DNA from 2 places in the Glutamicibacter protophormiae genome. Region 1 is predicted to be linked to the other one. Evidence: predicted binding sites of a transcription regulator. Region 1 holds the regulator's gene; the other holds the start of a gene.
The links. Region 1 encodes HspR, which represses chaperone genes until heat shock. Its sites were predicted from a motif close to AAGTTGAGTCNNNNNGACTCAACTT; they were not measured.

Region 1 (15,091 bases):
GAGCCCAGAGCGGAGAGCACACCCACGGACTTGGTGATGACTTCGTCCCATTCATCCTGGGCCTCGGAATCGGCGGTGATCGCCCCGCCCAGGCCCAGGCTCAGCCTCCATCCGTCGTCCGGCGTCCGGTCGCAGACCAGGGTGCGGATGACCACCGAGAAGTCTGCGGATCCGTCAGCGCCCAGATATCCCACCGCACCGGAATACAGTCCGCGCTCGCGCTGGTCCTCCAGCTCGTTCAGGATTTGCATGGTGGACAGCTTCGGCGCTCCGGTCATGGAGCCGGGCGGGAAGGCCTCCCGCAGCGCCTGCGCGGACAGCGCCGGATCGCGCAGCTGGGCGTCGATGGTGGAGACCATCTGGTGCACGGTGGCGTAGCTTTCCACCGCGCAGAGCCGTGCCACGCGCACCGAGCCGGGCACCGCATGGTGCGAGAGGTCATTGCGCAGCAGGTCGACGATCATGATGTTTTCCGCGCGGTCCTTGGGGCTGGTCGCCAAGTCCTGCTTCAGCGCCAGGTCTTCAGGCACGGTAGCCCCGCGCGGTCGGGTTCCCTTGATCGGCTCGGCACGCAGCAGCCCGGTGGCTCCCAGGCTCAGGAAACGCTCCGGGGAAATGCTGGCCACCTCGGTGCGTCCCATGCGCAGGTAGTGGGCGAAAGGCGCGGGGCTGGAGGTGCGCATCCGGCAGTAGGCCTCGAAGGGGCTGTAGCGCGCGACGGTGGCGGTCAACTCGGTGGTCAGACAGACCTCGTAGGTGTTTCCCTCGTAAATTTGTTGTTGGGCGCAGGCGATTTTGTCCTTGTAGCCCTGCTCGGTGTCTGCGCAGGTGAATTCCACCGGCTGCAGGTCCACCGCGAGGCGGTGCTGGACTCCGGCCCCGGCCAGGTGCTCGGTGATCCACTCCCGCAGGTGCACGGGTGCGTGGATGGCCATCTGCCCGGTGCGGTGGTTGATGACCAGCACGATATTCGGTGCGAAGAACCCCGCGTCGGGGCGTCCGGAGCGATGCCCGGTTGCCGGCGCGGTGTCGGAGCCGACCTCCCGCTTGAGCTCGTAGCCCAGGTAGCCGACCCAGGCCGGCAGCGGGTAGTGGTCCGGAATGGTGCCGGCGGCGGGCCACAGGCCCTGCAACGATTCAAAGAATCCGGGCTGCAGACGCAGGCTGGCCCCGCCGCGCTGCACCGTGGTGCCGACGGACGAGCTCTGCAGCAGGGGATAGGCGTCGCCGACCGCCAAGGCGATCAGCGAGTACTTGTTGCGGTCCAGCGGATCGGTGAGATGGTGGCTGGTGGATTCCAGCAGGGCTGCATGCTCCAGTCCCTCGGCCAGCGCTTCAAACAGGGTGGCGGCATCTGCCGGGGCTGCATGGTGCCCGGCCAGCGGCGGCGCGGCGGAGGCCGGTGCGGCGGGCGGAAGCAGGTCGCGCAGGCGGGCCGGCAGGAAGGCGCTGAGTCCGAGCAGCTGCTCGAATGGCGGGTGCGGGCCGTCGGCGTCGAGGACCAGGTCTGCGGCGCTGGGAATGTCGTCCCGGGACAGGTAGTCCTCTTCCTGGGCGGCCCAGCGCTCCCAATGTGGAGCATAGGTCTGGCCGTCGCGCCGCAGGGCGCGCTGCTTGCGCACCTCGGGCGGGGCCTGGAGCCAGATGCTCAGGTCGAGCAGGTCGCGGACCCGGCGGTGCGCGGCGCCCACGCCCTCCACGATGACGACCTGTGCAGGGTCGAGACTGGTGCGGGCGCCGAGCGCGCCGGCATCCCAATCCCACAGTGACCAGCTGGCGGTGCGGCCGTGGGCAAGCTGTTCGAGCAGGCCCGAATAGAGGTCCTGGGCGGGCTGGAGCCCGTCCCAGCCGTAGTAGAGGTCTTCCAAGCGCAAGATCGCCACCGAGGCGGTTTGGGACAGCTGGTTCGCTAGCAACGATGCCAGGCTGCTCTTTCCCGAGCCGGAGCGTCCATCAAGAGCAATGAGGTAGGGTCTAGCGGTTTCCACGAGAGGCTATATTACTCCTGACGTAGTCAACGAGTGCAGGAAGGGCTGCGGAGACGAGCTTCCAGGTCTCGCGGAAGTCTCCCGCGTCGCCGTACCACGGGTCGTAGACTCCCTGGCGGTCGTGGGGTTCGCTGGCGGCGACGGGGTCGAAGGATCTGAACATGCGCAGCATGGGGCGCTCGCTGGGGTCGATCTCCGTCAATGCCGGAACGAGATCTTCGAAGTGATCGGTGTCCATGGCCAGTACCAGGTCCACGGCGCCCAGTTCGTCGGCGCCAATAAGGGTTGCGACGTGGTCAGAGGCATCCAGGCCGTGGGCGCGCAGGGTGCTGGCGGCACGCGGGTCGATCCCGTTGCCAGCTTCCCCCTCGCTGAGAGCCCGGGAGCAGACCTCGACCTCGGTCACCTCTGCATCGTGCAAGGCGCTTTTCAGCATGTACTCGGCCATGGGAGAGCGACAAATATTTCCCGTGCACACGATCATTATCCGGAACATGGCATCAGTCTATGGCCAGTTCACATTTCGATCGAGGGCTACGCGCAAGATAATCAGCAACGATACGGCAACGATTTGGAGCAACTCCAAAATCGCGGGTGATTAGTGGATAAGGAGCATCATCGCGGCTACGAGGATGAACAGGACGCCGAAGACGATATTGAGCATCTTGGCTCCGCGCACGGTCGTGGTGAAGCGCTGGAAGCTGCGGGCGGTGCCCGCGAAGAAGAAAAACATCACCAGCACGTCGACCGCAATGATGGTGCCGATAAAGATGAGGTACTGAGGCAGCAGCGGCTGGTCGGTGCGGATGAATTGCGGCGTGAAGGCCAGGAAGAAGACGATCGCCTTCGGGTTCAGCAAGTTGACCAGGATGCCGCGGCGCAACATGGCCCCGCGAGTGAGCGTGCCGCCGGTGCTGGTTCCGTCCGAGGCGACATCGGGTTTGGACAGGATCATGCGGATGCCCAGGTAGACCAGGTAGGCGGCGCCGGCATAGCGGATGCCCGCGAAGAGCAGCGGAGAGCTGGACACCAGCAGCCCCACGCCGGCGGCAACGATGACCACATGGATCAGCAAGGCGATCTGCTGGCCGAGCACTCCCCAGATGGAGGCGCGCCAGCCTTGGCGCATCGAGTTGTTCATCGTGTTGATGGCCCCGGCGCCCGGGGTGAAACTGATGACGATGGATGCGCCGAGAAGCGAAAGCCAGAGTGAAAGTGCCACCTGTCTAGGGTAGTGGCATCGCCGGGGTTCTTTTCACTCGAAGACCGGTCATGACGGGCGCAATGGCGGGAGGCTTATTTGGGCTGGGCAACGACTTCCAGCCGGGCCTCATCCACGCCGGCGACGGCTCGGGCCATGAAGTCGCTGAGCAGCTCGATCTGCTGCTCGTCGTAGGAGGAGATCAGGTCCGTCATCTTTGCGCCGAGCGGGCGGAACATCTCCCGTGCCTCGGTCATGGCCTTGTCGGTCAGGGCGATGTGCACGCTGCGGCGGTCCTGCTCGCTGCGGCGGCGGGTGATGTAGCCCAGCCGGTCCAGCCGGTCGAGCATGGCCGTGGTGGCGGGGGAGCTGAGCTGCAATTCCCTGCTCAAGTCCCGGGGCGACGGCAACGTCCCGGCGCGCTGGTACTTCATGATCACGGTCAGGCCGTTCATGTCGGTCCGGTGCGTGCCGTAGTGGCCGCCGGTGGATTCAACATAGCGGTCCGAGGCCTGCCCGAAGTCCTGCAGCAGCTGCAACAGTCGGTGGTGGGTGCTCGCTTCCATCCTCTAATCATAAACTAAGCAAACAATTCCATCATCAAACTAAAAGTTGGTACGCTGGAGCGGTAGGCCGCAGCGGTCGCACCTACTTGGACCAACTTTGAGGACAGCACCATGTCACACGTAGCGAAAGTCGATGAGCCTGCCGAGCGCTCCATCAGCGGGAAGGCCATCGCCATCCGGGCGGTGGTGTATTCACTGCTGATCGTGCTCTGGATCGGCATCGCCGGAGTCGGCGGACCGACCTTCGGCAAGCTCTCGGAGGTCCAGACCAACGACCAGACAGCATTCCTGCCGGCCAGCGCCGAAGCCACGCAGGCCCTGGAATGGCAGAACAAGTTCCGCACGAGCGACGCAATTCCCGCGGTGGTGCTGGTGACCTCCGACGAGGGGGTGGACCAGAATCAGGCCACAGCGCTCGCCGGGAAGCTCTCCGAATTCGAATTCCTCGACGGGCAGGTAACCGGTCCGTTCCTGGCCGAGGACGGCAAGGCGGCAGAATTCATCCTGCCGATCTCCTCGACGGTCAAGGCCGACGAGGGCGTGACCGCGCTGCGGGCCCTGCTGGCCGATATCCAACCGGAGGGCATGCAGGCCTACGTCACCGGCCCCGCCGGCTTCTCCGCAGACCTGATCGAGGCCTTCGGGGGCATCGACGGGGTACTGTTGGGCGTCGCCCTGGTGGCGGTGCTGGTGATCCTGCTGTTGGTCTACCGTTCGCTGCTGCTCCCGCTGACCGTGCTGATGACGTCGATGGTGGCGCTGTGCGCCGCCATCCTGGTGGTCTACTTCATGGCCAAGGAGGGCATCATCCGACTGGATGGCCAGGCCCAGGGCATCCTCTCGATCCTGGTGATCGGTGCGGCCACGGACTACTCGCTGCTGTTCGTCGCCCGCCACAAGGAAGCCTTGTCCTCCGGGCTGAACCGCTGGCAGGCCGTGGCCAAGGCCTGGAAACGCTCGCTGGAACCGATCATCGGCTCGGGCGGCACCGTGACCGTTGGCCTGCTGTGCCTGCTCTTCTCCGATTTGAACTCCAACAAGGCGCTGGGCCCGATCGGCGCCTCGGGCATCGTCTTCTCGATCATCGCCGCCCTGTCCTTCCTGCCCGCAGTGCTCGGACTGCTGGGCCGCGCCGCCTACTGGCCGTTCATGCCCAAGCCCCAGGACGCCGATACCCAGGCCCAATCCAAGCCGGGTTTGTGGGACAGCATTGCAACGTTCGTCGCCTCCCACCCGCGTCCGATCTGGATGATCACTGCCGTGGTGCTGGCCATCGGCGCGGCGTTCTCGCTGCAGCTCAAGGCCAGCGGCGTGCCGCAAAGCGAACTGGTGATCGGCGGATCCGAGGCCCGTGACGGGCAGGTCGCGCTCGGCGAGCATTTCCCGGGCGGCAGCGGATCCCCGGCCGCCGTAATCGTCGACGAGGCGGAAGCGAACACCACGCTGGATGCGGTTCTGCAGGTGCCCGGCGTGGATTCGGCCTACCTCCAGGCCGAGGACGGCGGCCCGGCCATGGCCCAGCGCGGCGCTCCGGCCTACACCGTCGAGGGGCGCAACCTCATCTCCGTCACCCTGAGCGACGCGGCGGACTCGGACGAGGCGGCGAACACCGTCACGCAGCTGCGCGCCACGGTGCACGAGATCGATTCCTCGACGCTGGTCGGCGGAACCACCGCAACCCAGATGGACAAGAACTCCACCGCGCAGGCGGACCTGTTCAAGATCATCCCGATCACCCTGGCCGCGATCCTGGTCATCCTGATGCTCCTGCTGCGCTCCATCCTGGCGCCGGTGCTGCTGATCCTCACCACGGTGCTCTCCTACGGGACGGCGATGGGCGTGAGCGCCCTGGTATTCAACAATGTGCTGGACTACGTGGGTGCGGACCCATCGGTGCCGTTGTTCGGCTTCGTGTTCCTCGTGGCCCTGGGCGTGGATTACAACATCTTCTTGATGACCAGGGTGCGCGAGGAGACGCTGGTGCACGGCACGCGGGACGGGATGCGCCGCGGCCTGACCGTCACCGGCGGAGTGATCACCTCCGCGGGCATCGTGCTGGCGGCGACCTTCGCCGCGCTGGGTGTTGTGCCGATCATGTTCCTGGGCCAGCTGGGCTTCATCGTGGCCTTCGGCGTGCTGCTCGACACGTTCATTGTGCGAAGCCTGCTGGTCCCGGCGCTCGTCGAGGACATCGGCCCGGCAGTGTGGTGGCCGTCGAAGCTGGCGCACGAGAAAAAGGCAGTTGGCGCCCATCGCAAATAAGCGTCTGCGAGCCGTGGACATGGCGGAAATCTCCTGTGATTCGCCCCGTTGGCAGGCTCCTGGCCCGGTAAGTCCGGGAGCCTGCCTGTAGACTTGAAACTTGTACGCACCGAAAGCGCAATGCCTGGAAGACCTGGCATGCCCGGTGCGTATTCGTCGACAGACTTGATTTCCTTTGTGCGAAAACTTCCGGATTCCCGGTTTTTTGCGCGGGCGACAGGCGTTCTCCACGCCGGCCCGCACCGGACTTCCTCCTGGATCGGCGAACCCGAGCGTCGAAAACGACGCGCGAATTCAGAGAGAAAGTTTGAGCATTGACCTCTACTTTTAGCGCCCTTGGCGTGCCCGCGGCCCTGGTGAACGTGCTGTCCAAGAGCGGCATCGAAACCCCGTTCCCGATCCAGGAAGCAACCCTTCCCACCACCTTGGCCGGCGGCGACGTCCTGGGCCGCGGCCAGACCGGTTCGGGCAAGACCCTTGCCTTCTCGCTGCCGCTGGTGGCCCGACTGAGCGAGCGCCCGCAGCGCCGCAAGGCTCGTTTCCCACGCGCCTTGATCATGGCGCCGACCCGCGAACTGGCAACCCAGATCGCCAAGACCGTCGACCCGCTGGCTGCCGCCAGCGGCCTGCGCACCACCGTGATCTACGGCGGCGTGGCACAGAGCCGCCAGGAAAAGGCCATGAACGAAGGCGTCGATATCGTCATCGCCTGCCCCGGCCGCCTGGACGATTTGATCAAGCAGAAGATCGTGGACCTGTCGCAGCTGGAGATCTCCGTGCTGGACGAAGCAGACCACATGGCAGACATGGGCTTCCTTCCTGTCGTCCGCCGCATCATGGACCGCATGCCGACCGGCATTCAGCACATGCTGTTCTCCGCCACCTTGGACAACGGCGTGGACAAGGTCGTCAAGCGCTACCTGAGTAGCCCGACCATCCATTCCGTGGATGCTCCCGAAGCCGCCGTGAACACCATGGAGCACCACGTTTTCGTGGTCAGCAACGACGACAAGAAGGACCTGATCCGCGTGCTGGCGCAGGGTACTTCGCGCCGCATCATGTTCATGCGCACCAAGCACCACGCAAAAAAGATGGCAGTAGTGCTGTCGAAGGCCGGCGTGCCGACCGTTGACCTTCACGGCAACCTGTCGCAGAACGCCCGCGACCGCAACCTGGCCGCCTTCGCCTCGGGCGAGGCCAAGGTCCTGGTCGCCACCGACGTGGCAGCGCGCGGCGTGCACGTCGATGGAGTGGAGCTGGTGGTCCACATCGATCCGCCAGCAGAGCACAAGGCCTACACCCACCGTTCCGGACGTACGGCCCGCGCCGGCTCCAGCGGAACCGTGGTGACCATCTGCACTCCAGACCAGCAGGGCGACGTCGCTACCCTGATGAAGCAGGCCGGTCTGAAGAAGGTTCCATTCGAAAAGGTCAACCTGAACTCGCAGGTCGTCAAGGACGTCGTGGGCGAAGTTGCTGAACTGGTGCCATACACCGGCCCGGCGAAGCAGCAGAGCGCTCCGGCCAAGCGCAAGCCTGCCGGCGAATCCGGCGGTTCGCGCGGAGGACGCGGCCAGCGCGGATCGCGCGGCGGTCGCGCATCCGGCGAGGGCCAAAACCCGCAGCGCAGCGAGTCGGGACGCCGCAATGAACGCGGCCCGAAGGCAACCGGAGAACGCCCAGCCCGCGCTGGCCGCGGAGCAGGTTCCGATCGTCCGGCCGGTGCCGGCCGTGGAGCAGGTTCGGAGCGCCCATCGGGTGCAGGCCGAAGCACGCGCCAGGGCGGCCGCACCGCCCAGGACGCCTCGGCCGGCGGCCGTTCACGCGGTCCGCGCCGCGCCACCAGCCCTGCCACCCGCAGCCGCTAAGCTTTCCGGATAGCCGGATTTCCGGCTGACCACAAGAAGATCCTCCGCTCGTACATCGGGCGGAGGATTTTTTTGCGCTCGTGCCCCCGACCCGCCGCGTATACCGGAGACGGGACAAAAGTTTAGCCCCGGCGGATGACCAGTGGGCGAAGTTCCGCATCCTAGGCTTGAAGTAGCGAGAGTACCTATTTCACCTAGCCAGGAGCGACTGACGATGATCGATTCACTGCAGGATTTCGTTGCAGTTTTCCCCGAGCCGCTGCAGTGGCTGGCCGTTGCATTGGTATCGGCCATTCCCTTTGTCGAGTCCTACTTCGGATCCGTCATCGGGGTGTTAATCGGCCTGCCTCCAACAGTCGGAATCCTTGCGGCAGTCCTCGGCAACGGCATCTCGATGTTCTTATTCGTCAACAGCGCACATGCTGTACGTTCCAAGGTGCGCCAGGGCAAGGAGAACGGCAAGCCGAAATACGAAAAAATCCACCGGGCATTCGACAGGTTCGGCATTGCCGGCGTCAGCCTGGTCGGCCAGACAATGCTTCCCTCGCAGATCACCTCGGCGGCTTTGGTATCTTTCGGTGCATCAAAGCAGAAAGTGATTTTCTGGCAGGTCATTTCCATCATCTTGTGGGGTGTGATCTTCGGAACTCTGGCCGCGCTTGGCATGCCGCTGCTGGCCAAATAACTTGTCCCCGTCCCAAGGACGGTTCACGTCAAAACCGCCAGGAGCCTGCGCACCATTGCGACGCAGGCTCCCGGCGGTTTTTTGTCGACTGCCGGTCGCGGTCTAGTCCTGCAGCTTCTTCCGGCCGAAGCTGAAATAGCTCAACGGGCCGAGGGTATTCACGAAGCACAACCCGACCCACAAGCCCTTGCGTCCGCGAATCTGTTCAGGGCTGCGTCGATAGATATCGATTTGCGCGGCGGCGAACAAGGCAATTTCGATCGTGCCCGCGACAACGACGGCGGTTCGCGCAAGGGGAGGGAGTTCGGAGAATTTCTTTTTGGTTCGTGCCATGGTTCCACCTTTGATCTGTAGTTTTCAGTTCGCGTCCTGGCGGTTTGGGGCAGCCTGAAAAAGTTTTTGGTTGATGGGAATTATTCTGCCACCCCACCCGTTGAATAAGACAGAGCGCAAAGTTGAGTCGAGTTCACTCAAGTTAATTTGACAGTCGAAAGCGGCTGAGTAAACTTGAGTCCGAAGCGCTCAATGGGGCGGAAGCCCCAGCGTTGGAATTTTTTCAGACAAGGCAAAGGAGAGCCATTATGTCGCGTGCCGTAGGTATTGACCTTGGAACCACCAACTCCGTCGTATCCGTGCTTGAAGGCGGTGAGCCAACCGTCATCGCTAACGCGGAAGGCAACCGCACCACCCCATCGATCGTTGCCTTCTCGAAGGGCGGCGAAGTTCTGGTCGGCGATATCGCCAAGCGCCAGGCAGTCAACAACATCGATCGCACCATCGCATCGGTCAAGCGCCACATGGGCACCGACTGGTCCATCGCCATCGATGACAAGAAGTACACCGCCCAGGAAATCTCGGCACGTACGCTGATGAAGCTGAAGAACGACGCCGAGTCCTACCTCGGCGAGAAGGTCACCGACGCGGTGATTACCGTTCCTGCATACTTCAACGACGCCGAGCGCCAGGCCACCAAGGAGGCCGGCGAAATCGCAGGCCTGAACGTGCTGCGCATCGTCAACGAGCCAACCGCTGCCGCTCTGGCCTACGGCCTGGAGAAGGGCAACGAGGACGAGCTCATTCTGGTCTTCGACCTCGGTGGCGGTACCTTCGACGTTTCCCTGCTGGAAGTCGGCAAGGACGACGACGGCTTCTCGACCATTCAGGTCCGCTCCACCGCCGGCGACAACCGCCTGGGCGGCGACGACTGGGATCAGCGTGTTGTCGACTGGCTGCTGGCCCAGGCCAAGGCCAAGGGCGCTGACCTGTCCAAGGACAAGATTGCCCTGCAGCGCCTCAAGGAAGCTGCCGAGCAGGCCAAGAAGGAACTGTCCTCGGCCACCAGCACGAACATCTCGCTGCAGTACCTCTCGGTCACCCCTGAGGGCCCGGTCCACCTGGACGAGCACCTGTCGCGTGCAAAGTTCCAGGACCTGACCTCGGACCTGCTGGAGCGCACCAAGAAGCCTTTCAAGGATGTCATTGCCGAAGCCGGCATCAAGGTCTCGGACATCGCCCACGTGATCCTCGTTGGCGGTTCGACCCGTATGCCAGCCGTTGCCGAACTGGTCAAGGACCTGGCCGGCAAGGAAGCCAATAAGGGCGTCAACCCGGACGAGGTCGTCGCCGTGGGCGCAGCCCTGCAGGCCGGCGTGCTGAAGGGCGAGCGCAAGGACGTTCTGCTGATCGACGTCACCCCACTGTCCCTGGGCATCGAGACCAAGGGCGGCGTGATGACCAAGCTGATCGAGCGCAACACCGCGATCCCGACCAAGCGTTCGGAGACCTTCACCACCGCCGAGGACAACCAGCCTTCGGTTTCGATCCAGGTCTTCCAGGGCGAGCGCGAGTTCACCCGCGATAACAAGGCCCTGGGCACCTTCGAGCTGACCGGCATCGCTCCGGCTCCTCGCGGCATCCCGCAGGTCGAGGTTACCTTCGACATCGATGCCAACGGCATCGTGCACGTGTCCGCCAAGGACAAGGGCACCGGAACCGAGCAGTCGATGACCATCACCGGCGGCTCCTCGCTGTCGAAGGAAGACATCGAGCGCATGGTCCAGGAAGCCGAAGCCCACGCAGAAGAGGATAAGGCCCGCCGCGAGGCAGCCGAGACCCGCAACGCTGCCGAGCAGGCCGCCTACTCGGTGGACAAGCTGATCAAGGACAACGAGGACAAGCTGCCCGAGGAAGTCAAGACCGAGGTCCAGGCCGACGTCGACGCCCTGAAGGCGGCCCTGGAGAAGCAGGACAACGACGACGAGGTCAAGGCCGCGTTCGAGAAGCTGCAGGCTTCGCAGTCCAAGCTGGGCGAGGCCATCTACGCCAACACCCAGGCCGAAGGCGCAGCTGCCGGCGAGCCGGATGCACCAAACGCTGATGAAGACATCGTCGACGCCGAGGTTATCGACGAAGACGAAGCCGACAAGAAGTAGGGAGTTTAGGAATATGTCCGAGGCAAAGGACCAGAACGAAAACTCCGGCCAGGAGCCGGAGAACCAGCCAGAGGCAGCTGACCAGCAGCCAACTGCTGACGCTTTGGGTCAGGCCGAGGCGATCCTGAACGAGGCAGGCGAATCCGTGGACGGGGAGCAGGACGAGGTCAGCGAGGTCGTTACCGAGCTGCGCAACGACCTGCTGCGCCTGCAGGCCGAGTACGTCAACTACCGCAAGCGCGTGGAACGCGACCGCGCCGTAGCGCGTGAAAACGCCGTGCAGGGCATGCTGTCCGCCCTGCTGCCGGTGCTTGACGATATCGACGCGGCCCGCGCCCATGGCGATTTGACCGATGGTCCCTTCGCATCGATCGCCAACAAGCTGGACTCGATCCTGGCCCAGCATGGCCTGGAGCGCATCAACGAGGCGGGGGTCGAATTCGATCCGAACGTCCACGAAGCGCTGCTGCGTCAGGCTGTGCCGGAGGTCCCGGCCGATCATGTGGGACAGGTACTGCGTACCGGCTACCGCAAGGGAAACAACATCCTGCGCGCTGCCCAGGTACTGGTCGCCACCGGCGAATAGCAACTAGCTAGTACAACCGAAACTGCCCACTGTCGAGTATTCGCCAGTGGGCAGTTTCGAATTGTCATAGAAAGGATGAGGACCTGATGGCAAGTCAGGACTGGATAGACAAAGATTTTTACGCGATCCTCGGTGTCTCCAAGGACGCCACGGACGCGGATATCAAGAAGGCGTACCGCAAGCTGGCGCGCAAGTACCACCCTGACACCAACGCCGGTGACGCAACCGCCGAACAGAAGTTCAAGGACATCACCGAAGCCAACTCGGTCCTCTCCGACAAGGAAGAGCGCGAGCAGTACGACGCCATCCGGGCCATGGGCTCGGGAGCCCGTTTCTCGGCCGGAGGCCCGGGCGGTGCTCCGGGCGGCGGCGCGGGATTCGAGGATATCTTCTCCAACCTCTTCGGAGGCGGTGGCGGGGCGCGACAGCGCGGCGGGCAACCGGACTTCTCCGACCTGTTCGGGGGTGCCGGAGGCTTTGGCGGCTTCAGCGGCCAGAGCGCGCCGCCGCGCAAGGGCGCAGACCGCACCGCGACCACCTCGATTTCCTTTGCCGGCTCGATTAACGGCACGAAGATCGGGCTTCGCGAACCGAGCGGCGAGGTCATCGACGTGCGCATCCCGGCGGGTATCAAGGACGGCCAGTCCGTGCGCGTGCGCGGGCGCGGCCAGGCTGGAGCCGCTGGCAACGGGGACCTGATCGTCAAGGTCAAGGTCGCCGAACACCCGTTCTTCAAGCGCGAGGACAACAACATCCGCGTGCATGTCCCGGTGACCTTCGACGAGGCCGCACTGGGAGCCAAGATCCACGTCCCGACCCTGGACGGGGAGCAGGTCGCAGTGAAGGTTCCGGCGGGTTCGAACTCGGGCCGCACGCTGCGCCTGAAGGGCCGCGGTGTAAAGACCTCCAAGGCCACCGGCGACCTGCTGATCGTGCTCGACGTGGTCATTCCGCAGAATCTCTCGGACGCCGCCAAGAAGGCGGTCGAAGATTTCGCCGCTGCCACGCAGGACGAAGATCCGCGGACGGGCTTGGCTTCGAAGGCCAAGCTCTAGGATCGGCCACGCCGATCACCCATCGCCGGTGCAGGAGGGATCACCACCCTCCGGCACCGGCGATGGACTCAAGATACAGCTAAGGCAGAAAGGTGGTTGAAAAACCGTGAACGGTGAGTACCTGCGACCTGTCTTCGTCATTTCGGTTGCCGCACAGCTTGCCGACATGCATCCGCAGACCCTGCGCCAGTATGACCGCATCGGTCTGGTCTCGCCCAGCCGGCAGTCGGGCAAGCAACGCCGCTATTCCCAGCACGACGTGTCGCTGCTGCGCCAGGTCCAGGCGCTGAGCAAGAACGGCGTATCGCTGGAAGGCATCAAGCGGATCCTTGAGTTGGAAGACCAGGTAGCAAGCTTGAAGGGCCAAGTGAACCAGCTGCGCGCCGAACTGGACTACGTGCGCCAAGGCCAATCGCGCATCTTCGCCGCTGGCACCGTCGCAGGCGACGTGGTGTCGCTGGCCCGCGGCATGCGCCCGTCGCGGCCCGAACCCACGGTGACGCTGTTCCCGGTGCGCCGCGCCATCGGCAGGTAGAATTCCACGCCTGCACGCGAAAGTTGCGTTGACGCGGATACCCGTTTCAACGACACGCCTTACTTGCAGTGCAAGTTCAGATTATTTTATGCTCGTCATAATCGTTCAGCCCGCACGGATGAAACATCCGGAGTGGGCTGGATTTCTTTTGTCAGCTTTTGGCGCCGGCCATGGTGAAGCCCTTTAGCAGGACAAGCGACTGGTGGGTTTCTTTGGATGGAATCTGGGCAGGATTGTAGTTAGATTCGGCCATGGCGGCGTAGCCGGGCCTCCAGCTGTGTGCGCACCGCCGGCCACTCGTGGGGCAGGATCGAGAAGACCACGGTGTCGCGCAGGGTGCCGGTCACCGGATCGTACTTGTGGTTGCGCAGCACGCCGTCCTGCCTGGCGCCCAGCCTCGCAATGGCCGCGCGCGAGGCCTCATTGTGCCAATGCGTGCAGAAGGCCACCGAGTAGCAGCCGAGTTCTTCGAAGGCCCTGCGCAGCAGCAGGAATTTCGCCGCCGGGTTGATGCCGGTGCCCTGCGCCGCAACGGCCAGGAACGTTGATCCGATCTCCACCCGGCGATTCGCGGCATCGATGTTCAGGTAGGTGGTGGCGCCGACGGCTTTGTCGGTGGAGGTATCGATGATGGCGAAGGGAGCCATGGTTCCGGCCGCCTGGGAGGCCAGCCGCTGGGCGATATTGGCATTCATTTGTTGAGCCGATGGGGTCGTGGCGAACCATGCCTCGTCCAAACGCCCTGCGGCCACTGCCTCGGCCAAGTCCGGCGCGTGCGACGGCGCGAGCTGCTCCAGCCTGACTCCCGCGTACTCCATGGTGGGTGCGAGGGCGAACTCGGCGGCGGGGATTAATGACGAATGGCTCATGACCACCAGTTTAGGTTGGTCATGAGCCATTGCCGGACTTTGTTTCCGGTCGTGTACTAGCCGACGCGGGTGTAGGCCAAATCGAAGATCAAGCGTCCTGCCTTCAGCGCCTTGCCTTCGAAACTGGTCAGGATGCGGCGTTCGAAGCGAGGAGCCCAACCGCCGAGCTCGTCGGTGAAGTCGGGTTCCTTCTCGAAGCCTTCCATGCCCTCGCGGCGGACCTTGGTGAGGTTGCTGTCCTCGCCGGCCAGGTTGCCGGGGAACTGGTTCTCGAAGTCCGGATGGGCGCTGAGCACGTCGCGCATCTGCTCGGCGTAGTTGGACCAGTCGGTGGCCAGGCGCAGGGTTCCACCGGGCTTGAGCACCCGCGACACCTTGTCCAGGAATGAGGCCTTGATCAGGCGGCGCTTGTGGTGGCGCGGCTTGTGCCAGGGGTCGGAGAAGAAGATCCAGATTTCGTCGGCGCTGTTCTCTTCGAGCATCACATCCAGCACCTCGGGGGCGTTGGCCTGGACGGCGCGGACGTTCTCGATGCCGAAGGACTCGACCTTGAGCATCAACTGGGCCAGTCCCGGGCGATAGACCTCTACCGCGAGGTAGTTGCGCTCGGGATCATCCTTGGCGGCATTGGCGATGCATTCGCCCAGTCCGGTGCCGATCTCCACGATCAACGGGGCCACGCGGCCGAATGCCTGGTCCGGGTCGAGGGTGAAGTCGTCGGCGACAGAAGTATCGGCGATCTTGCGGGGAGGCTCGATGACGTACTGCTCGGCGTTGCGCTCCCAGGCGCTGGCACGGCGGCCCTGCAACCGGTTGCCGCGACGGACAAATGAGACCGGCTCGGCCCGGAAAAGTGCTGGGTCTTTGGGAGTCGTGGCCGAGGCCTGACGCTGTTCTTCGCTCGAATCGCTCATGATCATTAATCCTAGCCGAGCTGTACGCCTCGAATCTTCCTCGGCTGATAGGGGATTGGCCACGATGTCAGGGGAAAATCCGGGCTGTCACCCATAGCGCCCCGGGGCGGGGATGGGGAAGACTGGACCC
Region 2 (15,091 bases), 1.4 Mb from region 1:
GATCTGGTCAACGGCAGCCTTGTCGAAACCGCCCATTGGGCCCGCAGCCAAGCCGACGGCACGCACGGCCATGATGAAGTATCCGGCCTGGAGCCAAGCATTGTTGTTTCCCACTGCGGTGCGCACGTCGGAATTTTCGAACATGGCCTTGCGCTCGGGAGCATGCGGGAAGAAATTCGGGAATTCTTCGTGCCACTCGGTGTCGAAGGACAACACAGCCAGCGCAGGAGCAGACAGCGCCTTCTGCGCATTTGGTCCCGACATGGTGCCGACGATGGCCTTTCGCGCCTCGTCCGACTTAACCCAGGTAATGCGAAGCGGCTGGTTGTTCATCAGCGTCGGGCCCATCTTCATCGCATCATAGATGGCATCGAGAGTTTCGTCTGATACCGGCTCTTCGCTGAATGAATTTGCGCTGCGCGCCTCAAAGAAAAGTTGATCGGCAGCAGCCGGATCAATGGAAAGTGCTTCGTAGATGCTGGAATCAGCTTGAATGGTCATGGGGCTCGCTTTCACGGTGTACACGGTTCCTTGGAGAATAGAATACAAAGATTTCCGCGTAGCCCTTGCCGCTTTGTGAACACTGTCACTAGAATGCGCATAAGCCTTAGATTATAAAAGGTACGTTGCGTCACTTGCGAACAACGGCGTGCGATGGGGGCACAACGCCGATGAAAGATCGTCCGCTCAGTAACGCAACGTACCTTCTAATCACCCTTGGTCCTTCGTGGTGCCACTCGCAAAACACCACCAAGTACCTAACCGGTGATCGGTCTTCACCGATACATCTATAACTTATCGCGTCTGCAAGAATTGCGAAATCATACTTTAGTAGGAGGGTAGGCCTAGAACGGGATACTGGCGGTCAAAATCCAGCGACCATTATGCTCCGAAGCTTTGAACTTGCCACCAAATGCCTTCATGCGATCCTCCATACCAATGAGTCCGCTGCCCCCTAGTGGCAAGGAGTGCTTGCCAATGGTCGAATCCGCAATCTGATTAGTGATTTTGAGTCTTGCTTCCTTGCCGTGAGCTGTCAGTGAGATCGAGCATTCGCCACCCGGCAAGGCGTGCTTGATGACGTTGGTCGTCGCCTCCTGCATGACTCGATACAGCGCAGTCTGCGCCGAGCGAGGGAGATCGGAAATTTTTTCTTCGGTGTGCGAGGACACAACAAAATTCGCCTCACGTAGTCGCTGGGAAAAGAGTTCGACGCCCTGGACTGCATAAACAGTCGTCGCCGCGGGCTTGTCGGTAGCACTCACGGCCGGATCTGCCATGGTTCCATCGGTGCGCAGGACGTTGAGCATCAGGCGCAAGTCGTGCAGGGTTTCCGTACTGAGTTTCGCGATCACATCAATGGCATCCAAAGCCATCTGGCCATCGTTGGCAAATTTAGCGGCCTTGGATTGCATTGCGACCACAGTGATGTCGTGGGCCACGATGTCGTGGAGATCGCGAGCGATATTCTTACGTTCGGCCTCGATGGCTTGCTGCGCTCTATCGTCAGCTTCTTCAATGTCTTTAACTGCCTTAGCATTCCGTTCGCGCAAAACGAAGATGCTCCGCGTCAGCGCGTAAGATAATGCTGCAAAGGGCGCCACTAGGAGAATTAGGATCCCGTCGTCACCGGCACGTGCAATGAACTGCACCATCCAACCCACGAAGAACGTCAGGTACCAGACTCGAATATGTTTGGATGAAGCAGTTGCAGCCAATGCCGAGAACGCTACAGACGAGAGCATCATCCATACGAGGAGTTGCCCATTCCCGAAGAAAAAGAACGCTGAAGCAATAAAGATACCTAATGAGGCGCCAACCCAGCGACGACCTATAATCAGCGCCGCGCATAGAACCACGCCTGCTAGCGCTCCACGGATCGCCCTCTCAGGTGCTTCAATAATTCCATCTTGAAGTATGGTGACGATCTCAGTCGCCGAAATCGCCAGCAGCACTGCAGCGCCGCCCCAAACGACGACACCCCGACCAGCAAACTGCTTGGTCAGGGTGTCTTTAAGCCTTGATTTCATACGCCGAATCCTTCACTGGCTAGGTGGTGAAGTCAAGCGGAAGAAGTTGCTAGCAGGCCAGGCCGTAGTTCTTGCAGAACCAGTTCGACAGGTCGGTGCCCCAACCAGCCGGAGTAGCGACAGCGCCACCCTTTGAAACAATCTGGCTACCAGCGGTAGCAGCGGATGCCGGAGCTGCAACTGCAGTAACCGGCGCGAGTACTAGTGCCGCAACTGCGAGCATCTTCAGTGCCTTCATAACACACCCCATGTTTGAGTATTCTTATATAGTTCGAGTGAGCAGTCCGGAGCTGGCCTGTAGTGACTTTCTAAGGAAACTGATGGAACAGATCAAAGTGCTCATCGTCGATGACGAGCCCCTTATTCGGAATGCTTTGGGCACAATCCTAGCAACGGATCAGAGAATTGTAACGCTTCAATCTGTAGATAACGGATTAAAAGCTGTCGAATTCTGCAGGGACAATGAAGTCGACGTTGTTTTGATGGATTTGCAGATGCCCATGATGGACGGAGTCGAAGCTACACGGGAAATCAAGGCCGCAAGGAACAGCCCTGCGATCCTTGCCATCACGGCGTTCTCATCCGACGACTACCTCGTGCCTGTGCTTGCCGCCGGCGCGGGCGGCTACTTGGTTAAAGACACTGAACCGGCAGAGATCATCAGCGCAATACATGCTGTCCACAATGGCACCGCAGCTATTTCCCCCTCAGTTTCTTCAGACCTCGTCTCCGCGATTCAATCGGCGTACCGGGACACCAGCCAGGAAGTCCGCGATCTGATCGAAGATCTCGGCCTCACTGCGCGTGAGGTGGAAATTCTGAACCTCTTGGCGAAGGGTCTTAATAACACCGAGATCAGCCGAAAATTGAAAATTTCAGAAGCCACCGTAAAAACGCATATGGCCAAAATCTTTTCCAAGCTCGAAGTGCGCGACCGTGTCCAGGCGCTGGTAACGGCCACGCGCATGGGCCTCATCGAGATTCCACGCGACCAGTAGTCGGCTTCGCCCAAGGTGAGATGGGCCTCCTCGCGAACGTTTCCGGAGGGTGTCGGGAATAGATCTGCTTAAATTACGTTGAACATGAGCATAGACCGCTCAAGTTTCTACTAGGAGGCTCACTTGCCAGCATTCTTCGGCTCTCCCGACAACGGCTCGTTCGAGGAATTCCTCTCCCGGTTCCTTTCCTCGCGCGCCCAGGCTGCCCGGCCGATCGATATCACCCGCCTGCTTTCCGCACGCACCCATGAGGCAGTCACTACCGCCGCGTCGATTTCGCATGAGCACGGCCACGACGAAATCGATTCGCTCCACCTTCTCGTCGCGCTGCTGCGCACCGAACCGATCCGGTCGCACCTCGAAACCATGGGCACGGACATCGAGTCCCTGGCCAAGGACGCCATCGCCCACCTCCCGCAGCGCCAGGAGCAGCAGGAGAAGCCGACGCGTCTTTCCTCGGCCGCCCAGCGCAGCCTCTTCGACGCCTACCAGGTAGCCCGCAACTACGGTTCGACCTACATCGACCCAGACCACCTGTTCCTTGCGTTCGTCTTCAACCCGGAATCCCCGGTCAGCAACCTGCTGGCCCAGCACGGGATCACCGGCCAGTCGCTGCAGCAGGCAGCCATGGAACAGGTCCAGCGCGCCCAGTCCGGGCAAAACCAGGATTCCGAGGAGTCCGAAGTCTCCATGCTGGAGCGCTACGGCACCGACCTCACCGCGTTGGCCGCCGATGGCCAGATCGACCCGGTCATCGGCCGCGACGAGGAGCTGGCCCAGGTCATCGAGATCCTGGCCCGCCGCACCAAGAACAATCCGGTGCTCATCGGCGAAGCCGGCGTGGGCAAGACCGCCATCGCCGAGGGGCTGGCCCGTGCCATCGTGGCCGACGAGGTCCCCGAGCAGATCCGCGGCGCCCAGCTGATCTCCATCGACCTGCCCGGCATGCTCGCCGGCACCCGCTACCGCGGCGACTTCGAGCAGCGCCTGACCGGCCTGCTGGAAGAGGTCGCCGATGCCGAGGGCCAGGCCATCGTGTTCATCGACGAGATGCACCTGCTGGTCGGCGCCGGCTCGGGCGAGTCCGGCAACATGGACGCGGCCAACATTCTCAAGCCGCGTCTGGCGCGCGGCGAACTGCACCTGGTCGGAGCCACCACGCTGGACGAGTTCCGCAAGGTGGAGAAGGACTCCGCGCTGGCCCGCCGCTTCGGCAAGGTCACCGTGGAGGAGCCCTCGCAGGAGGTCGCGCTGGCGATCCTCGAGGGCCTGCGCGAATCCTACGAGGACCACCACCAGGTGCAGTACACCCCTGAGGCGCTGAAGGCCGCGGTGAGCCTGTCGGCCCGCTACCTGACCGACCGCCGCCTGCCGGACAAGGCGATCGACCTGATCGACATCGCCGGTGCCCGCCGTTCCATCGCGGCCGGCGACACCGAGGACGTCCAGGGGCTGCGCTCCGAGCTGGTCGATGCCGAGCGCGACAAGGCCCGGGCCGTCGGCGAGGAGCGCTTCGAGGACGCCAGCGCCTGGCGCGACCACATCACCGCGCTGACCGAGCGCATCGCCGCCGCGGAGGAGGCCGGCGACGCCGGCATCACCCGCGTGGTGGACGAGGCCCAGATCTCCGAGGTCATCGCCCGCTCCACCGGCATCCCGACCTCGCGGATCTCCGGGGACGACAAGGCCCGCCTGTCCGCGCTGGAAGAGTCGCTGCACGCCTCGGTGATCGGCCAGTCCGAAGCCGTGGCCGCGGTGGCCCGCGCCGTGCGCCGCAACCGCACCGGCCTGTCCCCCGCCCAGCGCCCCATCGGCTCGTTCCTGTTCCTCGGCCCGACCGGGGTGGGCAAGACCGAGCTGGCCAAGGCACTGGCCACCAATCTGTTCGGCTCGGCCGACGCGATGATCCGCGTGGACATGAGCGAATACGGCGAGAAGCACACCGTCGCGCGCCTGATCGGCGCCCCTCCGGGCTACATCGGCCACGACCAGCCGGGCCAGCTGACCGAGAAGGTGCGCCGCAACCCGTACTCGGTGATCCTGCTCGACGAAATCGAGAAGGCCCACCCGGACGTGTTCAACGTGCTGCTGCAGGTGCTCGATGACGGCCGGCTGACCGACTCGGCCGGACGCACCGTGGACTTCTCCAACACGCTGATCCTGATGACCAGCAACCTGGGCGGCGAATACCTGGCCAACAAGGCCGGCAACTTCGGTTTCACCTCCGCCAACGCGGCCAGCGAGGCCGAGGAGATCCGCGCCAAGGTGATGGGCAAGGTGCGCGAATTCATGCGCCCCGAGTTCCTGAACCGGTTGGACGAGGTGCTCCTGTTCAGCAAGCTGAGCCAGTCGGAGATCGGCCAGATCGTCAAGCTGGTGCTGGCCGAAACCGGCGAGCGCCTGGCCGACCAGGAGCTCTCGCTGGATGTCAGCGACGCCGCGGTGGCCTGGCTTGCCGACGAGGGCTACGATCCGGAGTTCGGTGCCCGCCCGCTGCGCCGCCTGGTGCAGCGCAAGGTGCAGGACGCGATTGCCGACCTGCTGATCAACGACGCGGTCGCCGCCGGCGACACCATCGCCGTGGACTACGCCGACGGCAAGTTGAAGGTCGCCAAGCAGGTTGCGCCTCAGGCTCCGCCGGCGGCCGAGGAAAAGGTCATGGACTTCTTCGGCAGCTAGCCTCCGCGCCAGCAGCCGCCCGGGGCGGCCTGCGGGAACCAGCAATGGTTCCGCAGGCCGCCTTTTGTCCGCCCGGAGAATTGCCGGTGCGCTGCCCTACCCAAGAACCGCACCTCCCGGTAGGTTGGTACTCATGGCGAACATCGGCATGATCACTCTCGATACCCTGGACGAGCAGGCCGCGTCCGCATGGTGGCGGCTGGTGCTGCACGGCGAATACGCGGGGCAGTATCCAGGCTTCACCATGATCTCGGTTCCGGGCTTCCCTGCCAGGATTGGATTCCAGCAGGTCGACGAGGTGACCCCCGGCAAGAACCGGGTTCACCTGGATCTTGAAGCCAAAACCGACCGGGCCAAGGAAGTCGCTGAGCTGCTGGCGGCCGGGGCCACCCTGGTCGAGGAGCACACGGACGACCCGGACTTCGGGTGGAGCGTGCTGCGCGACCCGTTCGGCATTGTCTTCTGCTTGTCGGATCCCCACGGGGACTAGTTCCATGGGTCTTTTCTCCAAGAAATCCGCGGAGCCGGCAAGCCACCGCATCGATGTGCATTTCGCGCAGCCGATGACCGTCCGCCTGCGCCAGCAGCAGGAACAGGCCCTGCTGGAGGTAGCCGCCGCCAGGCCGCAGTGCACCGCGCGCGTGGTCGCTTCGGGCACCGCGATCTCGGACCACGAGGAACCGCTGTCCAGCGATGTGCAGTTCGAGGTCTCCTGCCCGGATATGAAAAAGCTGGTCGCCGCCTTCAGCAGCTGGCTGATGGCCAACGGGCTGGCGCGCGGTTCATGGATGGAAGTGGACGGCGAGCGCACCGCCCTGGGCACCAGCGAATACGTATTGCTGCGCACCCGGCTGGCCGAGGAATCCGATGCGGACCTGGAGGCCACCGTGCTGGCGTTGCACCGCGCGCTGGGCGACGGCACCATCGGCTGGCACGAGGATGTCTATTTCCGCTTCGACGGACCGGTGTTCGTCTTCAACGGCGACTCCGCGCGGGCGATCATGGACGCGCTGGGCGAGGAACTTGCCAAGCACCCCTTGCTCCGCAAGGCGGAACTGGTGGCGGCTAACGCGGCAGGCTGAGCCGTCTACGCTGGTTCCATGAGCTTGGAGCTTTCAATACCCGTCGAATCCGGCGCGATCAGCGCCCTGCTGGACGCTGCCGAACACCCTGCCGCACTGGTGCTCCTGGCCCACGGCTCGGGCGCAGGCAAGGACCATCCGTTCATGTCAGGGTACGCGCAGGCGGTCGCCGCATTGGGCTGCAGCGTCTTGCGGTTCAACTTCCCGTACATGGATGCCGGCAAGAAGTTCCCGGACAAGGCGCCGACGGCTGTCTCCGCATGGAATCACGTGCGCGATTGGGCCGCGGAAAACCTCGCCGGCGATCTTCCCATTTTCGCCGCCGGCAAGTCCTTCGGCGGACGCATGGCATCCGTGGCCGTATCCGAGGGAATGGACGCCGCGGGCCTGGTCTTCCTCGGCTACCCGCTGCATGCCCCGAAGAAAGAGGAGAAACTTCGCGACGAGCACCTGTACGCGTTGCAGGTTCCGATGCTTTTCCTCGAAGGCACCCGTGATCCCTTCGCAAATCCGCAGATCATGGCGGATGTGGCATCCAGGCTGAACGAGAAGACCGAACTGGTCTGGTTCGAAGGCGGAGACCACTCGTTCAAGGTGGCCCGCTCGGGGCGCACTCCGGAGCAGGATGGAGCGGGCCTTGCCGAAGCCACGACCCGCTTCATCCGCTCCGTCTTGGGCCATCGGAGCTAGGTTCCGTCCTGCAGTGCCACGGGCTCCTGCCTGCCCAATAGGCGTTTAGCCGGCGGCGATTGCGCTGGCGTTCTCGGGACAGATGGTGTCGATGCTCTCGGCGGCGATGCCGAAGGACATGGTCATGCCGATGCCCGAGGTGACCGTCACCACGCGGGTCTGCTCGTCCGGTTCCTCAACCAGCAGGCTCGTCAGCGCGCTGCTCGCATACACTCCCTGCCAACGCTGGGTGATCTGCAGCGGAGCCCCCAGCACCTTGCCGATCTCGCCAACGAGGCGATCTGTCCACCACTCGTCGAGGAACGGGTCCACCGTATTCCCATACACATGGCTGTCGCCCAGCAGCAGCGTACCGTCCGGACGCCGGGTGAACATCACGTTCGCGACCATGTCGACCAGCTCAGGGCTGTTGCGGTAGATCTCTTCGCGGACATCCGCGGCCCCGGGCATCGCGGTTGAAACTTCGGATCGCTCATCAGAACCTCTTCGCCGGTGGACGGGTCCAGGATGTAAGTGCCGCAGATGCCATGCACTGCCGGTGGATGACCTGTGGCAATGGACATGTTGTTCGGGTTGGTGAGCGTCGGAATGGCGCAGTGTGCGCCCCAGGAGGTGCCGCGGCCTTCAATCTGCTCTTTGAGCCAAGGCATGCGACCGGCATTGATTGCTTCCTCGTGGTAGGCAGGCTCGCTGCCGTCGATGCAGATGACGACGACAGGGTCGCCCTGGTGGATGTATTCGCGACCGTTGACCGAGAACGTGGTGCGACTCATGGAGATGCCTTCGACAACCCGGAGCCCCTCACGTCGCATGATGAGACGGAACTGCGGAAAATTCCCTGAAATCACCCGCAGGCAGATCCGCGGAGATGCGCAAGCCGCGGAACCGCCGAGCTGAACCGCACATGAAACCCACAGGAAAAATGCGGAGCGCTACGCGACCGCCGGTCGTTGGAAGCAGTAACGCACACCCCAAGGAGAACCATGGTTCCAGTTCCACCGCAGGATGCTTCCCGGGAAATCCTCGCCGGCAGCATTCGACGTACCCTGGTCATCGTGGGGACCGATGGCGCCGGAAAAACCACATCCGCCCAAGCGCTGGCCAGCAGTCTGGAACGCGACGGATTCACCGCGCGATTCGCGGCAAACGTTTCGGGACGGCGCTGGCTGACACGGCGTTCAAGAGCCTGGGGACTCGACTTTCCCACCTTCACCCAGGACTTCATCGAGGCGGTCATCCGCACGGCCAATGTGGCAGTCAACTCGTTGCGGGCACGCAGCTTGAATGGCCTGACCGTCATGGACCGGCACCTGTACTGCCAACTGGTCCTTCGCAGGGTGCGCGGCCAGCCGCTGGGCCTGCTCATGCCGTGGCTGGCCCACAAGTCGGTAGAGCGGTCGCTGGTAGTGGTGCTGGATGTCGAGGCGAAGGTCGCCTACAACCGCATCGCCTCGCGCGAGGACGACTTCGAGACCTTGGAATACCTGCAGTCCAGCAGGCTCGAATATCTGCGGCTGGCCAAGGACAACGGCTGGAGCATCATTGACGGGTCGCAATCGATTCGGCAGATTACTGCTGAGTTGCGTTTCCTAGCCGGCTACCCGGCGGCGCTCACGCGTCACCCGGCCCTGAGTCCCAGCTAGCCGAGACTCAGGCAAATCGTTCGGGGTCCGGCTCGATGCGCCGGCCTCGTTCCCGGTTTTCGGCCCGGCATCGACAGCAGTGCGGCGGTGGACCGGCAGCGGAAATCCAGCCACCGGGCATCATCCCTTGTTCGATCGAACGGATCGCGGGCATGCGGCAGCCCAGCCGTTCCGGCGGCATTTGCCGGACAGCAATCGTACGACCCGGTTCAGGCCTGCTCTTCCAAGAACCTGTAGACCTCGGTTTCGTCTACCCCGGGGAACGCGCCGGTTGGCATGGCCGCGAGCAGGTGCGTATTCGCGCGCGTCGCAGGCCAGGCATTGCCGAACCACATGGAAGACAGCTCCGCCGGCGGACGGCGGCAGCAGTTTTCATCCGGACACTTGGACTGGCAGCGTTCCTTGGTGTCGCGTCCGCGGAACCATTTCACATGCTCGAAAGGCACGCCGATGGACAAGGAATACATCCCCGAGGAGTGGCGCTCCGTACGAGCCGTGCACCAGTAGGTCCCGTTGATCGTGTCAGTGAACTGTTCAAAGGAGCGGAACTTGTCCGCCACGTCGAACACCACACGGCTGGTCCAATAGCGGCAGATAGTCTGCCCCTCAATGGCTCCGGTATGGTCGGCCGGGAAGTTCACCCCGTCGTTTTCATATGCCTTATGCAGGATCCCGGACTCGTGGACCTTCTGGAAGTGGCAGGTAAGCCCCAGGTGCTCCGTCGCCAAATTGGTAAAGCGGTGGGCGGCCGACTCATAGGAAACCGCGAATGCGTCGCGGATGTCCTCCACGGCAATCTCCCTGTTTTTCTTGGCCCGCTGAAGAAAATCGGTGGTCTCCTTTTCCGGCATCATCAGCGCCGCGGCAAAGTAGTTGGTCGCCACGCGCTGCGAGAGGAAATCCGCATAGTCCACCGGCGTCTGGTGCCCCAGCACGTAGTGGCCCAATGCCTGCAGCAGCACCGACCGCGGATCGTGGTCCACGCGGGAGGCTTGGGTGAGGTAGATCCGGCGGTTCTTCAGGTCGGTGACCGAACGGGTCGAATGGGGAAGGTTGCTGACATACCGCAGGCTGAATCCCAGGTATTCGGCAATGTCCGCGGCACGGTGGTGCGACAGCGGGCCGCCGCTGTGCCCGGCGGCTTTCAGGATCCGTCCTGCTTCCTGCTCGATCTCCTTGTAGTAGTTGTTGCGCTGGCGCATTTCTTCGCGCAATTGCGTATTGGCCCGGCGGGCTTCCTCCGGAGTGGCCGCCTGTTCGTCGAGGCGGTGCTCCAATTCGCGCTGCAGTCCGACCAACGATTCAAGCACATCCATGGACAAGCGGCTGGAAATCCTGACCTTCGGCAGACCCAGGGATGCGTAAAGCGGTCCGCGCTGCGCACGTTCCAATGCGATTTCCAACGCAGCCCGTCGCGACGGCGGCTCAGCCCCGAGCAGGTCGTCGACGCTCACGCCCAGTGCGGAAGCCAGGGATTTCAGCAGCGACAACTTCGGTTCGCGCTTGCCGTTCTCCACGAGAGACAGATGGCTTGGCGCAGTTTCGACCAACGCACTGACATCGTCAAGCGTCAGGCCTTTCTCCTTGCGGAGGTAGCGGATGCGTCGTCCCAGTGCGATGACGTCGAGCTCGTCGTTCGCCTCAGCGCCGCCCGTTCCGTCAGCACGGGCATCCCGGTTCCATGTGGTAGCAGTCACACACTCAGAATAGGGGAAGAAGTTGTATTTTTTCCAGCAAAATTCGGCATATGACCCTAAATCACCGCCTTGTCGTCACCAAGTTAACGAATTATCGGAAAATTTATCGCCGCACAGCCGTTGCGCCTGCGCACCCCCGCGGCCGCGCGGCGCCGACGCCGCCTCAATCAGCAGGCCCGATAGCAGCAGGGGAAGCGGCTGCCTCGGGGCACTCCGGGCAACCCCGGACTGAGGAAGTTCAAGCACGACTCCAGCATTCCCCCCGCAGGCGGAGCCGGTGTTCCGACGCACGCGCCGGCACCCCGGTGCATCGCCGTAAGGCGCCCTTTATCCAACCCACCGCCGTGCCAACGGCCGAAAAGCCTAGTTTTGAAAGAAATCGACTTTTTCACCTACGCCGAACTCGCCTCGAACTTGCCCGATACCCTGCAGGGCACCTCGTGGCCTTCCCCGGCAATCTCGCGCCTTTTGCGCGCCGCGACGAGTAGCGCAGAACGCCAGCCGCGGTGAATTTCCATGAGATTCGCCCGGCAACCCCCAATTCACCTGCATGCCAAGAATTGGATCGCAACGCGGGGGAGCCAACCTGTGACCTCCGCTACACCAGAATTTCGAGGAATTTCGGAACTTCTTCAGTGTGGTTCCGTGGGAAAATAACCATTTTTCGAGCTTTGGATCACAATCGATGAAAGAAGTGCACAAATTTCACAGAAGAGAAAAACGTTGAATCTTATTCCGGAAAACCTCTGTTGGAGGGGTTGCAGGCAGGGAATAGTTGGTGTCACGAAGAAGTTCACCGGATCGAAACCGCAGGGTTCACCGGTCCGAACGAACACCGAGCTTGTGCGAAGGAGCCAGCAACATGACTACCAACGAGAATTCGATCGAAAACCGCGTCGCAGCCCTGGAGAATGACTGGGCAACCAACCCTCGATGGGAAGGCGTCACCCGCGATTACTCCGCTGCAGACGTCGTGAAGCTGCAGGGCCGGGTCCAGGAAGAGCACACCCTGGCCAAGCGCGGTTCCGAGAAGCTCTGGAAGCAGCTCACCGAGGAAACCCCGACCGGCGGCTACACCAACGCACTGGGCGCACTGACGGGCAACCAGGCAGTCCAGCAGGTCAAGGCCGGCCTGCGAGCCATCTACCTTTCCGGCTGGCAGGTTGCCGCCGATGCAAACCTCTCGGGCCAGACCTACCCGGACCAGTCGCTGTACCCGGCGAACTCGGTTCCGCAGGTTGTCCGCCGCATCAACAACGCGCTGCAGCGTGCAGACCAGATCGAGTTCTCCGAAGGCATCCAGACCGTCGAGGACTGGATGGTCCCGATCGTCGCAGACGCCGAGGCCGGCTTCGGCGGCCCGCTGAACGCCTACGAGCTGATGAAGTCCATGATCACCGCCGGCGCTTCGGGCGTCCACTGGGAAGACCAGCTGGCCTCGGAGAAGAAGTGCGGCCACCTGGGCGGCAAGGTCCTGATCCCGACCCAGCAGCACATCCGTACCCTGAACGCAGCACGTCTGGCAGCTGACGTCGCCGGCACCCCGTCCGTCGTCATCGCCCGCACCGACGCCGAGGCGGCAACCCTGATCACCTCCGACGTCGACGAGCGCGACCAGGAATTCATCACCGGCGAGCGCACCCCGGAAGGCTTCTACAAGGTCCGCAACGGCATCGAGCCATGCATCGCCCGTGCCAAGGCCTATGCTCCTTATTCGGATCTGATCTGGATGGAGACCGGCACCCCGGACCTGGAGCTGGCTCGCAAGTTCGCCGAGGCAGTCAAGAAGGACTTCCCGGACCAGATGCTCTCGTACAACTGCTCCCCTTCCTTCAACTGGAAGAAGCACCTGGACGACGCAACCATCGCAAAGTTCCAGCGCGAGCTCGGTGCCATGGGCTTCAGCTTCCAGTTCATCACCCTGGCCGGCTTCCACGCACTGAACCACTCGATGTTCGATCTGGCCAAGGGCTACGCGAAGGACGGCATGAGCGCCTACGTCGAGCTGCAGGAGCGCGAATTCGCTGCCGAGGTTGACGGCTACACCGCCACCAAGCACCAGCGCGAAGTCGGCACCGGCTACTTCGATGCCATCTCCACCACGCTGAACCCCAACGCCTCCACCCTGGCGCTGGTCGGTTCCACCGAAGAAGGCCAATTCCATTAGACCCTAACGGGTCGATGGTGCCGGCTGACAATGACGTCAGCCGGCACCACCACCATTTTTAAGCTTTAAGGACGCTGTCATGAACACCCCGATCACCCTGAACAACATCACCATCACCGCCACCGAAGTGCGCTACCAGGAACAGATCCTCACTAGCGAGGCACTGGACTTCCTCTCCGCACTGCACCAGGGTTTCGAGAACCGCCGCACCGAGCTGATGCAGAGCCGCCAGCTCAACCGGGCCCGCATCGCCAACGGCCGCGACCCGAAGTTCCTGGAAGAAACCCGGAACATCCGCGAGGACGCTTCATGGCAGGTCGCCCCGATCGCTCCGGGTCTGGAAGACCGCCGCGTGGAGATCACCGGGCCGATCGAGCGCAAGGCAGCAATCAACGCACTGAACTCCGGCGCCAACGTGTGGCTGGCCGACATGGAGGACGCCTGCTCCCCGACCTGGCAGAACGTGATCAAGAACCAGGTGAACCTGATCCGCGTGCTCGACAACGAGCTGGACTTCACCGCACCGGACGGCCGCGAGTACAAGCTGGACACCCACGACCTGAAGCAGCTGCCGACCATCGTGGTCCGCCCCCGCGCACTGCACCAGCCGGAGAAGCACCTGCGGGTGAACGGCGCGCCGATGTCCGCTTCGCTGGTCGACTTCGGACTGCACTTCTTCCACAACGCCAAGCGCCTGATGGCAGCCGGCCGCGGCCCGTACTACTACCTGCCGAAGCTGGAGAACCACCTGGAGGCACGCCTGTGGAACGACGTGTTCAACATGGCCCAGGACATGATGGGCATCGACCGCGGCACCATCCGCGCCACCGTGCACATCGAATGCATCACCGCGGCCTTCGAGATGGAGGAAATCCTCTACGAACTGCGTGAGCACTCCTCGGGCCTGAACGCCGGCCGCTGGGACTACATCTTCTCGATCATCAAGAACTTCCGTTCCCGCGGACCGCGCTTCGTGTTCCCGGACCGCGATTCGGTGACCATGACCGCACCGTTCATGCGGGCCTACACCGAGCAGCTGGTGCGTGCCTGCCACCGCCGCGGCGCCACCGCCATCGGCGGCATGAGCACCTTCGTGCCAAGCCGCAAGGATGCCTCGATCAACGAGATCAACCTGGCCAAGGTGCGCGAGGACAAGGCCCGCGAGGCAGCCGACGGCTTCGACGGCTCGTGGGTAGCCCACCCGGACCTGGTGGCAGTGGCCCGCGAGGTGTACACCGAGGTGCTGGGCGACAACCCCAACCAGATCGGCCGCACCCGCGAAGACGTTCAGGTTTCCGCCACCGCGCTGCTGGACGTGGCCGGGCTGGAAGGCAAGATCACCGAGCAGGGCATCCGCGACAACATCGAGATCGGCATCCGCTACATTGAGTCGTGGCTGCGCGGCAACGGCGCCGTGGTGCTGCGCAACCTGATGGAGGATTCGGCCACCGCCGAGATCTCCCGCTCGCAGCTGTGGCAGTGGATCCACCAGTCGGCCATCACCGACAAGGGCGAGATCATCACCCGCCGCTGGGTGCAGGAGCTGGCCGAGGAGACCATGGACCGCATGGAGCGCTTCGAGGGAGACCGTTTCGAATCCGCCATGGAGATCTTCGAAGCCTGCGCACTGCGCGACGACTTCCCGACCTTCATGACCCGCAACGCCTACCTGCGCTACCTGGACATGCCGGTTCCAGTACTGGAAATGGCAGGCTAGCCGCGCAGGCGCCACCCCATAGACCCGGCCGATTCGTTTCCAAGTCGTCCTCGTAGAATCGGCCACGAATTGCGGCATTCATCCGTTGGTAACCATTCCCGCGGGTGGATGCCGTTTTTCGCGCCCTGAAAGCGCTGGCCACTGGGTAGGCTGAAGCCATGGCGTTCCAGTTTAAAAACCCGGCCGAGGACCTGTGGGAGCCCGATGTCCTGGGCGAGGGATTCACCCGGCGCACGTTGCCGCTGCTCGACGGATCCACCGCCACGCTGGTCCGCCACCGCCGGCCTTCCCGACTCCCGCGGTTGGCGCCGCCGCTGCGCGGGCTGTCGATCCTCTACGTGCACGGCTGGTCCGACTACTTCTTCCAGCACGAGCTGGCGCGGTTCCT

Region 2: the regulator HspR is predicted to act here: its motif matches at 3,110-3,134, upstream of JQN66_RS01765 (ATP-dependent Clp protease ATP-binding subunit).

The regions. Positions count from the first base shown of each region.
Region 1 covers NZ_CP069806.1:2,764,540-2,779,630, reverse strand. The annotation lists gene JQN66_RS13025 (chorismate-binding protein) at 1-1,988, opposite strand, end outside; gene JQN66_RS13020 (arsenate reductase/protein-tyrosine-phosphatase family protein) at 1,975-2,424, opposite strand; gene JQN66_RS13015 (LysE family transporter) at 2,587-3,210, opposite strand; gene JQN66_RS13010 (MarR family winged helix-turn-helix transcriptional regulator) at 3,285-3,755, opposite strand; gene JQN66_RS13005 (MMPL family transporter) at 3,867-6,017, shown strand; gene JQN66_RS13000 (DEAD/DEAH box helicase) at 6,332-7,885, shown strand; gene JQN66_RS12995 (hypothetical protein) at 8,100-8,570, shown strand; gene JQN66_RS12990 (PLDc N-terminal domain-containing protein) at 8,673-8,903, opposite strand; gene dnaK (molecular chaperone DnaK) at 9,152-11,002, shown strand; gene JQN66_RS12980 (nucleotide exchange factor GrpE) at 11,016-11,588, shown strand; gene JQN66_RS12975 (DnaJ C-terminal domain-containing protein) at 11,675-12,643, shown strand; gene JQN66_RS12970 (heat shock protein transcriptional repressor HspR) at 12,750-13,178, shown strand; gene JQN66_RS12965 (GNAT family N-acetyltransferase) at 13,418-14,047, opposite strand; gene trmB (tRNA (guanosine(46)-N7)-methyltransferase TrmB) at 14,104-14,961, opposite strand.
Region 2 covers NZ_CP069806.1:349,033-364,123, reverse strand. The annotation lists gene JQN66_RS01780 (malonic semialdehyde reductase) at 1-525, opposite strand, end outside; gene JQN66_RS01775 (sensor histidine kinase) at 846-2,030, opposite strand; gene JQN66_RS01770 (response regulator) at 2,351-3,028, shown strand; gene JQN66_RS01765 (ATP-dependent Clp protease ATP-binding subunit) at 3,152-5,707, shown strand; gene JQN66_RS01760 (VOC family protein) at 5,841-6,197, shown strand; gene JQN66_RS01755 (hypothetical protein) at 6,202-6,789, shown strand; gene JQN66_RS01750 (alpha/beta hydrolase family protein) at 6,808-7,479, shown strand; gene JQN66_RS01745 (hypothetical protein) at 7,525-7,929, opposite strand; gene JQN66_RS01740 (alkaline phosphatase family protein) at 7,854-8,252, opposite strand; gene JQN66_RS01735 (dTMP kinase) at 8,463-9,122, shown strand; gene JQN66_RS01730 (helix-turn-helix transcriptional regulator) at 9,332-10,819, opposite strand; gene aceA (isocitrate lyase) at 11,682-12,986, shown strand; gene aceB (malate synthase A) at 13,066-14,703, shown strand; gene JQN66_RS01715 (alpha/beta hydrolase) at 14,862-15,091, shown strand, end outside.